3 regions of the Mesobacillus sp. LC4 genome follow, and region 1 is predicted to be linked to each of the others. Evidence: a T-box and tRNA genes for the amino acid it is inferred to sense, from the RefSeq annotation. Region 1 holds a T-box; the other regions hold tRNA genes.

What was found. The T-box of region 1 lies ahead of argS (arginine--tRNA ligase). A T-box ahead of a tRNA ligase gene usually reads a tRNA of that ligase, here a tRNA-Arg.
Region 2: it encodes a tRNA-Arg, which carries the amino acid that the T-box ahead of argS (arginine--tRNA ligase) is inferred to sense. The anticodon was not compared.
Region 3: it encodes a tRNA-Arg, which carries the amino acid that the T-box ahead of argS (arginine--tRNA ligase) is inferred to sense. The anticodon was not compared.

Annotation. Positions count from the first base shown of each region.
Region 1 is NZ_JBGCUB010000001.1:803,678-806,958, forward strand. Features, by position in the region: gene AB5I83_RS04170 (hypothetical protein) at 1-132, opposite strand, end outside; gene AB5I83_RS04175 (hypothetical protein) at 336-536, shown strand; gene AB5I83_RS04180 (OsmC family protein) at 537-806, shown strand; gene AB5I83_RS04185 (GNAT family N-acetyltransferase) at 942-1,418, shown strand; T-box leader at 1,458-1,672, shown strand; gene argS (arginine--tRNA ligase) at 1,716-3,281, shown strand, end outside.
Region 2 is NZ_JBGCUB010000002.1:718,406-721,686, forward strand. Features, by position in the region: gene whiA (DNA-binding protein WhiA) at 1-739, shown strand, start outside; gene AB5I83_RS09820 (HPr family phosphocarrier protein) at 762-1,019, shown strand; gene clpP (ATP-dependent Clp endopeptidase proteolytic subunit ClpP) at 1,076-1,681, opposite strand; tRNA gene AB5I83_RS09830 (tRNA-Arg) at 2,044-2,115, shown strand; gene rpoN (RNA polymerase factor sigma-54) at 2,541-3,281, shown strand, end outside.
Region 3 is NZ_JBGCUB010000001.1:76,137-79,417, forward strand. Features, by position in the region: gene rph (ribonuclease PH) at 1-723, shown strand, start outside; gene AB5I83_RS00370 (XTP/dITP diphosphatase) at 737-1,342, shown strand; gene AB5I83_RS00375 (metallophosphoesterase) at 1,335-1,859, shown strand; tRNA gene AB5I83_RS00380 (tRNA-Arg) at 1,982-2,058, shown strand; gene ilvE (branched-chain-amino-acid transaminase) at 2,428-3,281, shown strand, end outside.

The sequences.
Region 1 (3,281 bases):
AGCACCATTGTCTACAGCAATTACTTCGCCGATGCAAGTGTAAAGGACATCAGCAAGTGCGTCTTGGTTCAACAAAATGGCAACTACCAAAGCAAGTGCCAGCAAAAGAACGACAATCGCAGTGATTAACATCTCTCCACCCCCTTCCTTCATAGAAGATAGGTAAGATTCGAACCTTACAACAACATCTTATGAAAAAATAACGGACGAGCATCAGCTTGTATCATGGAATCTTAAAGACGGGCTGCCTATTTTATAAGAAATAGGTTATTATTTGAAAAATGGCACAGTTTCTAATATGGTGGAGTTAGAAATTCAAGGAGGGGGTCGTTTAATTGTCCGAGCCAATCGCGTTAACGAAGATAACAGTAATCCAGAAAGATACTCCCAATAAAATCAGGGAGGCTTACATTGATGGTTTTAGTGAGCCTTTGCTTTTTGGGGTACATGGTGGTGTAAAGCAGTTCTATGGTGTGAATCCAGAGGTAGAATATCCGTCTACACTAGATCATATCGTTGCTGCAGCAGGCGGCTGACTGGTTGGAACCCTATCTGGCGCGCTGGAGGCGCGTAAAATACCATCTTCACCTGATAAAGTCAAAGCGAACATCCAAGGAACAATTGAAGCACCTGAAGGAGTCCTGAAAATTACAAAAATCAACTGCCACTATGAATTGAAGGTTCCTTCAGGAAATAGGGAAGCTGCCGAAAGAGCATTAAATGTTTTCGAACGGGGATGTCCAGTCGCACAAACATTAAAGGGCTGTATTCAGTTCAATCATACTTGGGAAATCGAAGAATACTAGTAAAAATGAGTCCTTATCCTAATAAGATGAGGGCTCATTTTCACTTTTTAAACAAGAGGATTTTTTATTATGTAAAGGATTTTTAGTTCTATCCTCGAATTCTTATTTATATCTTTTTGAAAAAGGGGAGTCCATGTGATTGAATTAGTGCGTGTAAAACAGGAGGATGAAGCAATACTCCAAAATGTAATACAATTTTATATTTACGAATTTACTGTCTTTCAGGATATCAAGCTTGAGCAATCTGGATTTTTTGCACCCTTTGATTTAAAACCGTATTGGAATGAAGCCGATTTATATGCTTTTTTTATCAAGCATGAAGGAGAACTGGCGGGTTTTGCCATGGTTGAAAGTGGAGATCCCAATGTTATCCTGGAGTTTTTTATCATGAGGAAATTCTACCGAAGAGGGTTTGGGAAAGCAGCGGCGGACAAGCTATTTGACCTATTCCCTGGAAATTGGAGCATTACTCAGGTAGAGAAAAATGAGCCGGCAAGGAACTTTTGGCGAAAAGTGATTGGCGATTATACTGGCGGAAACTATATTGAAAAGTTCGATGATCACAATCGGTCAATACAAGAATTTAATACCGGATTATATGCAAAAAAATGATTGCAAAAGGTCTGAAGAGTTGTTTATAATGGTAAAAATATCAAATCGATGAAAAAGAGAGTAATTATTCTATCTTTGCTACAGCGAGCCAGGGACAGTGGAAGCCTGGTGCATCAGAATAATGAAGCGCACTTTTGAGATGCTGTCCTGAAACTAAGTAGGGATAGCCGGGATTTACCCGTTATCAATTGGAAGAAGGTTCCGAAACTCGGAACAATTGGAGTGGTACCGCGGGATAAACTCTCGTCTCTTATTTAGAGACGGGAGTTTTTTTATTTTATATAAGGGGGTAATTTAATGGATTATGTAAAACTGTATGCTGAGTTGCTTGCCGCTGAGCTAGAAGGGGCTCTCCCGTGTTCAGAAATAGAGAGGTTAATCGAGAAACCGAAATTTTTGCATCAGGGTGACTTAGCTTTTCCATGCTTCCAATTGGCAAAAACCATGAGAAAACCGCCGGTTGTTATTGCGGAGGAGTTACATGCCCGGTTGCAAAGCTCAGTTAATAATTCAATGGAACGTTTTGAAGCAGCCGGTGGTTATGTAAATGCGTTTTTAAACAAGGCGGAAGTGACCAAAGAACTATTGATTGAAATCGGGCAAAAGAGGAATCATTATGGTGATCTTGATCTTGGTGGAAATCAAATTGTCACAATTGACCTTTCTTCTCCGAATATTGCGAAACCCTTTTCCATGGGCCATCTGCGGTCAACCGTTATAGGAAATTCATTGTCGCTTATTTATGAAAAGGCTGGATATAAGACCGTGAAAATCAACCATTTAGGAGATTGGGGAACTCAATTCGGCAAGCTTATCACAGCATATAAACTTTGGGGATCAGAGGAGAAAGTAGAGAAGAACCCAATACAGGAGCTGCTGGCGCTATATATAAAGTTTCATGATGAAGCAGAAAGCCAGCCGGAGCTGGAGCAAGAGGGGCGAAACTGGTTCAGACGTCTGGAAAACGGGGATGCTGAGGCACTCAAGCTATGGAAATGGATCAAGGAGGAGTCACTTAAGGAGTTTAAGAAGATTTACAATCTCATGGGAATTGTGTTTGATTCATACGCTGGGGAAGCTTTTTATAATGACAAAATGGATTCAATCGTGGAAATGCTAAAAGCAAAGGACATGCTTGTTGATTCGGATGGGGCACAGGTAGTCAGCTTGGAAGAACATGAACTTCCGCCTTGTCTTATTAAAAAATCGGATGGCGCAACATTGTATGCTACCAGGGATTTAGCCGCAGCTAAGTACAGATTCGATAGCTATTCATTTGTAAAATCATTGTATGTGGTCGGCAATGAGCAAAGTCTGCACTTTAAACAGCTCAAAGCAGTGCTGGCAAAATTGGACTTTCCATGGGCTGTCGATATTGTTCATGTTCCATTTGGCATGATGTTAAAGGATGGTAAGAAAATGTCCACGAGAAAAGGGAAGGTAGTCTTGCTCGAAGATGTTCTTAATGATTCCATTCAACTGGCAGAAAAGAATATAGAAGAAAAAAATCCTCATTTGGAAAATAAAACAGAGATTGCAAAAATGGTTGGTACCGGCGCAATTGTTTTTCATGACCTGAAGAATTTTCGGATGAACGACATTGAATTTTCCCTGGAAGAAATGTTGAAGGTTGAAGGGGAAACAGGACCTTATGTTCAATATACAAATGCACGGACACAATCGTTATTGAAAAAGGGAGGATTCAAATGGACGAATGAAGACTTCAAGTGGGCAGCTATTGCGGAGTGGCCAGTGATCACTGAGCTTAAGAACTTTCCGGAAACAATAAATAGAGCGATTGATAAAAACGATCCATCTTTGATTGCTAAATATGTCCTTGATTTGTCCCAGGCCTTTAATAAA
Region 2 (3,281 bases), on a different contig from region 1:
GCTGCTGGTGCGTAAAAAAATGCGGCTGAAAAAGAATAATGTTTATATTGTCCGCCTTAAGGAATCAGCCAGGGAAATTCTGGAGGATTTAAAGATTTTAGGAGAAGGCTTTGAAATAATCCACGAAATTTCGCCGGAACTCGTGAAAAAGAAATGTTGTAAGCGTTCTTATTTAAGAGGCGCATTTCTCGCAGGAGGCTCTGTGAACAATCCGGAGACATCTTCCTATCATTTGGAGATTGCCTCCATGTACCAGGAGCATAATGACTCATTATGTGAACTGATGAATACATTCGGCCTGAACAGCAAAACGCTTGAGCGCAAAAAAGGGTTCATCACCTATTTGAAGGAAGCGGAAAAAATCACAGAGTTCCTGAACATCGTTGGCGCCCATAATGCACTGCTGCGATTTGAGGATATCCGGATTGTCCGCGATATGAGAAATTCAGTTAATCGTCTTGTGAATTGTGAAACAGCTAACTTGAATAAAACGATTGGTGCTGCATTAAGACAGGTGGAAAATATCCGCTACATACGGGATACAGTCGGTCTGCAAATTTTGCCGGATAAACTGAGGGAAATCGCTCAGCTCCGTGTCGACTACCAGGATGTCACCCTTAAAGAATTGGGCGAAATGGTCAGCGGGGGATCAATCAGCAAATCAGGAATCAATCACCGGCTGCGAAAGATCGATGAAATAGCAGATAAACTGCGTGCCGGGCAAATTACAAATAAATAGAGGGCTAGAGGAGGAAAAAGCAATGGTTGAAAAACAGGTGGAAGTGAAGTTGAAAACGGGTTTACAGGCTCGTCCTGCGGCATTGTTCGTGCAGGAAGCAAACAGGTTCTCATCCGATATTTTTCTCGAGAAAGACGGTAAAAAAGTGAACGCGAAAAGCATCATGGGATTGATGAGCTTAGCTGTAAGCGCTGGCGCATCCGTGAATCTGATCGCTGAAGGCAATGATGAAGAAGAAGCAGTTGAGAAGCTTGCTGAATACATCCAAAAGGAAAACTAAAAATAAATACTAAAAAACTCGCTTCCCATTTAAAGGGAGCGAGTTTTTGATTGAGCTTACTTGTCTTTCTTTTCCTCTAGTACGTTGCGAGTGATAATCTGGTCTACAAGACCATATTCCTTCGCGCGCTCAGCAGTCATGAAGTTGTCGCGGTCCGTATCTTTCGCGATGACTTCAAGCGGCTGGCCAGTGCGCTCGGAAAGAATCGTATTCAGCTTTTCGCGAAGGAAAAGGATGCGCTTCGCAGCGATCTCGATTTCTGTCGCCTGTCCTTGAGCACCGCCAAGAGGCTGGTGGATCATGACTTCTGCATTTGGCAGGGCATAACGCTTGCCTTTCGTACCAGCAGCAAGAAGGAATGCACCCATTGAAGCAGCCATACCGATACAGATTGTCTGTACATCCGGCTTGATGAACTGCATTGTATCGTAGATTGCCATGCCGGCAGTAATGCTGCCGCCCGGGCTATTGATGTAGATAGAAATGTCCTTTTCCGGATTCTCAGCTTCCAGGAAAAGCAGCTGGGCTACGATGGAATTAGCAACATTGTCATCAATTCCGCTTCCAAGCATAATGATGCGATCCTTCAAAAGGCGGGAATAAATATCATATGCCCTTTCGCCCCGATTCGTTTGTTCAATAACTGTAGGAATCAAGTTCATGTTTGTTTTCCTCCTTTAACGTAAGATCATTTCACTGCATTTACTAAAGGCATAACAGTCTTTATAAAAGCAGGGTACTGCCCTAAAAAGGCAGATTGCAGGCTGGCATAAACTGGTTCGCTTGCCAGAACACCTATGTAGTTTAATGATACACGCATGGTCAATAAAGGTCAAACGAATCGCTTGTAAAGCCTGCATAAACTGTTCGACAATAATGTATATTCCAATTTACTGTACCGTATCCATCTTACCCAAGATTGTTATTTTTAAACAAATAGCAGTCCTGAGCTTCCAAAAAAACCTGCTTGCAAAGGGACTGAACATATCCTATAATAGGTAAGCGTAACGCCAACTATTAACATGCCCTCGTGGTGCAACGGATAGCACGTAAGATTCCGGTTCTTGAGATGTGGGTTCGATTCCTGCCGAGGGCGTAGAATAAGTATTTAAGTGGCTTTTGAGAGTGATCAGATAAAACTGTCCAAGTTTTGTCTGGTCTCCTCGAAAGCCTTTTTTATTTTCTTTATCCCTAAATTAGGGGTACGGTGCAATTATTGAGGATGACGGTGCAATTCTGGACTACTTTGGTGCAATTATCGTGTTAGATAGCGCAATTCTAGCCGCTGAAGGTGCAATTATTGCGGCTCTATTAGAGAAAAAGTATTCGCAGTTACTTTTTCACAGGCAATACCTTGCTCATATCAGGGCATTTCCTGTGAATTTGATAAGTTAATAGATACGAATTCAATTGGATGAGGGAAATAGTAATTGAAAACAGAGCGCTTATATTGCCAATGCCAAATTCTTTCCATACACCAAACCCCGTTTATCATGTAAAATGAGTGCAGGGGTGATTGAGATGGATTTGAAGGCTGGTTTATGGCAAAAGCAGACATTAAAATTAGCGATGACTCAGGAACTGACCCAGGCGATTGCGCTTTTGCAATACTCTGCGCAGGAGCTGGCAGCGTTTCTTGAAACTAAATCAATGGAAAATCCCCTGATGCAAGTGGACTTTAAAAACATCTCCAATTTTGATGCGAGTATGGACCGTACACGAAAAACAAGAAAAAAAACGTTTGAACGGGACCAGAAGAACTTGATCGAACAGATTGGCGCGGGTACGAGTGATACCCTCGAAGACTATCTACTATCTCAATTGAACTTATTAAAAGCAACACCTGAAGAAAAATTGATTTTACATGAATTGATTGAAAACATAGATGAAAACGGTTACTTGAACTTGCAAAGACAAGACCTTGTCAGAAGGTTTTGTGTTGATGAAGAAATTGTCGATTGCGCTTTCTTTAAGCTTCAGTCCCTTGAACCGGCCGGCATCGGTGCGAATGATCTCAAGGAATGCCTGCTGCTTCAATTGACAAGGCAAAAGCGCACACCTGAAAATGAACTGGCAATAAAGATTATTTCCGAACATTTCCTGCTTTTTGCCGAGAAAAAGTGGAAGGCATTGGCGAAGATGCTGAATATCGATGTGAAGGAAATCCAAAAAGTCCATGATGATATCCAGCAGCTGAACCCTAAACCTGGGGCAGCCTTCCAGCGCGAGAAGCCTGCCTACATTGTCCCGGATGTGGTCGTC
Region 3 (3,281 bases), 730 kb from region 1:
AGACCAATACATATTGAAACGGATTACTTGAAACATCCAGAAGGTTCGGTACTGATCTCTGTTGGGGATACGAAGGTGATCTGCACTGCCAGCATAGAGGACCGCGTTCCGCCATTCATGAGGGGAGCGGGCAAAGGCTGGATCACGGCAGAATACTCGATGCTCCCGCGTGCTACCGAACAAAGGAATATACGTGAGGCGGCAAAAGGTAAGATTTCCGGAAGAACGATGGAAATCCAGCGTTTGATTGGCAGGGCATTGCGCGCTGTCGTCAATCTCGAGGCTATAGGAGAGCGGACAGTTTGGGTCGATTGTGATGTCATCCAGGCAGATGGCGGAACGCGTACCGCTTCGATCACAGGTGCTTTTGTTGCGATGGCTATGGCTCTTGAGAAGCTGAGCAAGCAAAAGAAGTTGTCTGCTTTTCCAGTGACAGACTTCCTTGCTGCAACGAGTGTAGGCGTTTTAGAGAACGGTGAGGTTGTGGTAGATTTGAATTATGTCGAGGATTCTGCTGCCCATGTCGATATGAATGTTGTCATGACTGGAAATGGGGAATTTGTTGAGCTGCAGGGCACTGGGGAAGAAGCGACTTTTTCATACAGCCAGCTGCAGGATCTTTTAAAGGCTGCACAAGATGGAATTTCAGAACTTTTCGAGAAACAAAAGGAAGCACTCGGAGAAGAATTGACTGCCAAAATTGAGGGCGGAAAACGGAGATAGGAGAGATCTCAAAATGGACTCAGTCATTATCGCGACAAAAAATAGCGGAAAAGCAAAGGAGTTTGAGAACCTTTTTTTACCAAAAGGGTTGGCGGTGAAAACTCTACTCGATTATCCAGAGCTAGAAGATGTGGAAGAAACAGGTTCAACTTTTGAGGAAAACGCCATACTAAAAGCTGAAACGATTGCTAAAAGCCTTGGTGTGAGAGTGATCGCGGATGACTCCGGGCTTGAAATTGATGCATTGGAAGGCCGGCCGGGTGTCTATTCGGCACGATACGCAGGTCTTGAAAAAAATGATGAAAACAATATCGACAAAGTTCTCGATGAACTCCAGGGTGTCCCTGATAGCGAGCGCACTGCAAGATTCTGCTGCGCACTTGCGATGGCAGAGCCTGGCAAGGAGACGGTGACTGTATTCGGGACGTGTGAAGGAAGAATCCTCGGGGAGAGACGCGGTACCAATGGTTTTGGCTATGATCCGATTTTCTTCGTTGAGACGAAAGGGAAATCGATGGCTGAATTGGCATCAGACGAAAAAAACAAGATCAGCCATAGGGCAAATGCGATCAGGAAGCTGGATGAGCTCCTAAAAGAGCGTGAGGAACGCAATGAGTAGGGTGCTGATTGTCAGTGATAGCCACGGGTCGACTGAGGTGCTTGAAGGAATTGAGAATCTGCATGGCAATGATGTGGACTTGATGATTCACTGCGGAGACTCAGAGCTTTCTGAAAGTGATGCTGCGATTGTGAATTTCAGTTCGGTGAAGGGGAATTGCGATTTTTATGGCAATTTCCCTGATGAGGAGATTCATGTGATTAATGGCGTGAGAATTTTCGTGACACATGGGCATCTATACTCAGTGAAATCCACACTGGTAAACTTGTACTATAAGGCAAAAGAACTGCAGGCTGATATCGTCTGCTTTGGGCATTCTCATTTGCTGGGAGCAGAAATGGTGGATGATGTACTGTTCATCAACCCTGGAAGCATCAGGCTTCCACGCGGCAGAACTGAAAAGAGTTATGCCATACTCGAGCTGGAAAGCGGAAAAGCGATATTGCGAATCTATGACTTTGGAAATGGCGAGATTTCTGCGTTGAGACAAGAGTTTTCACTTCACAAAACAAATTAAAACTACTATAATGATTTTCTGAGGGGAGCCAGCAGGTTTCCCTCAGAAAAAAGTTTTTGATTTTTTATTGACATTTAGTTATTTGGCTAATATAATAAATCTTGTCTTTAAAAAACAACCACGTCCCAGTAGCTCAGCCGGATAGAGCATACGCCTTCTAAGCGTACGGTCGGGAGTTCGAATCTCTCCTGGGACGCCATTTAAACTACATACCTTAACTCACCTTTTGGGTGAGTTTTTTTTTATGCCTTGAAGTTTTGTCCATCCTCAGGAACTGAGGTCAAAACACATCCTGAATAAAAAATTTATTTTTTTGTAAATGTGAATATATCAACAATGTAAGCGGATACAAATTAACTAACTAATCTAAATTATCAAATAATTTAGAAAAAGGGTGTTGACGAGGGGGTGAATTGGGCGTAAGATAATCCTCAAATAAAAAAACAAGTTAAATGCATCGAAAGTGAGTCATAGTTTTCTATTCAATTTTTGGATAATGTAAAACTGTATTTTTTTAACCTGTGAATTTAATAATTTAAAGCGTCTATTTGTTAAAGGAGTGTTTATTGTGCCCGATCAGTGGATTTACTTAAACGGGGAATTCGTCACCAAGGAAAATGCTAAAGTTTCAGTATATGATCATGGATTTTTATACGGAGACGGTATTTTTGAAGGGATACGGGTATACAGCGGCAATATTTTCAGGATGGAAGAACATATGGACCGGCTTTACCGGTCAGCCAAGTCCATCATGCTGAACATGCCACACTCCAAGGAGGATTTCACCGGCCTGGTTGTTGAAACGGTGCAACGGAATCAACTGAGAGATGCTTATATCCGAATTGTTGTCTCCAGGGGTGTCGGTGACTTAGGACTTGATCCTTTTAAGTGTCCGAGCGCGAACGTGGTCATCATCGTTGAGCCACTGGCTATTTTCCCGAAAGAGTTGTATGACCGAGGGTTGGAGATCGTGACAGTCGCGACAAGAAGAAATCGTCCAGACGTATTGAGCCCGAAAGTGAAATCGCTGAACTATTTAAATAATGTTCTTGTGAAAATCGAAGCTCATCTGGCAAATGTAAGTGAAGCGCTAATGCTGAACGATCAGGGATATGTTGCAGAAGGTTCCGCGGATAATATTTTTATCGTGAGAGGCAATACATTCCTCACACCGCCAGGTTATGTAGGAGCTTTAGAAGGCATCACCAGGAATGCGGTTATCGATATTGCTAAAGATCTAGGGTACGAGGTAAAGGAGGAACCATTTACCCGCCATGATGTATACACAGCCGACGAAGTTTTCCTTACAGGAACGGCAGCAGAAGTGATCGCGGTCGTCAAAGTGGATGGAAGAGTCATCGGCGATGGAGAACCAGGAGCGCATACACAGAATATCTTGCGTGAGTTCAGGGCGAAAGTAGT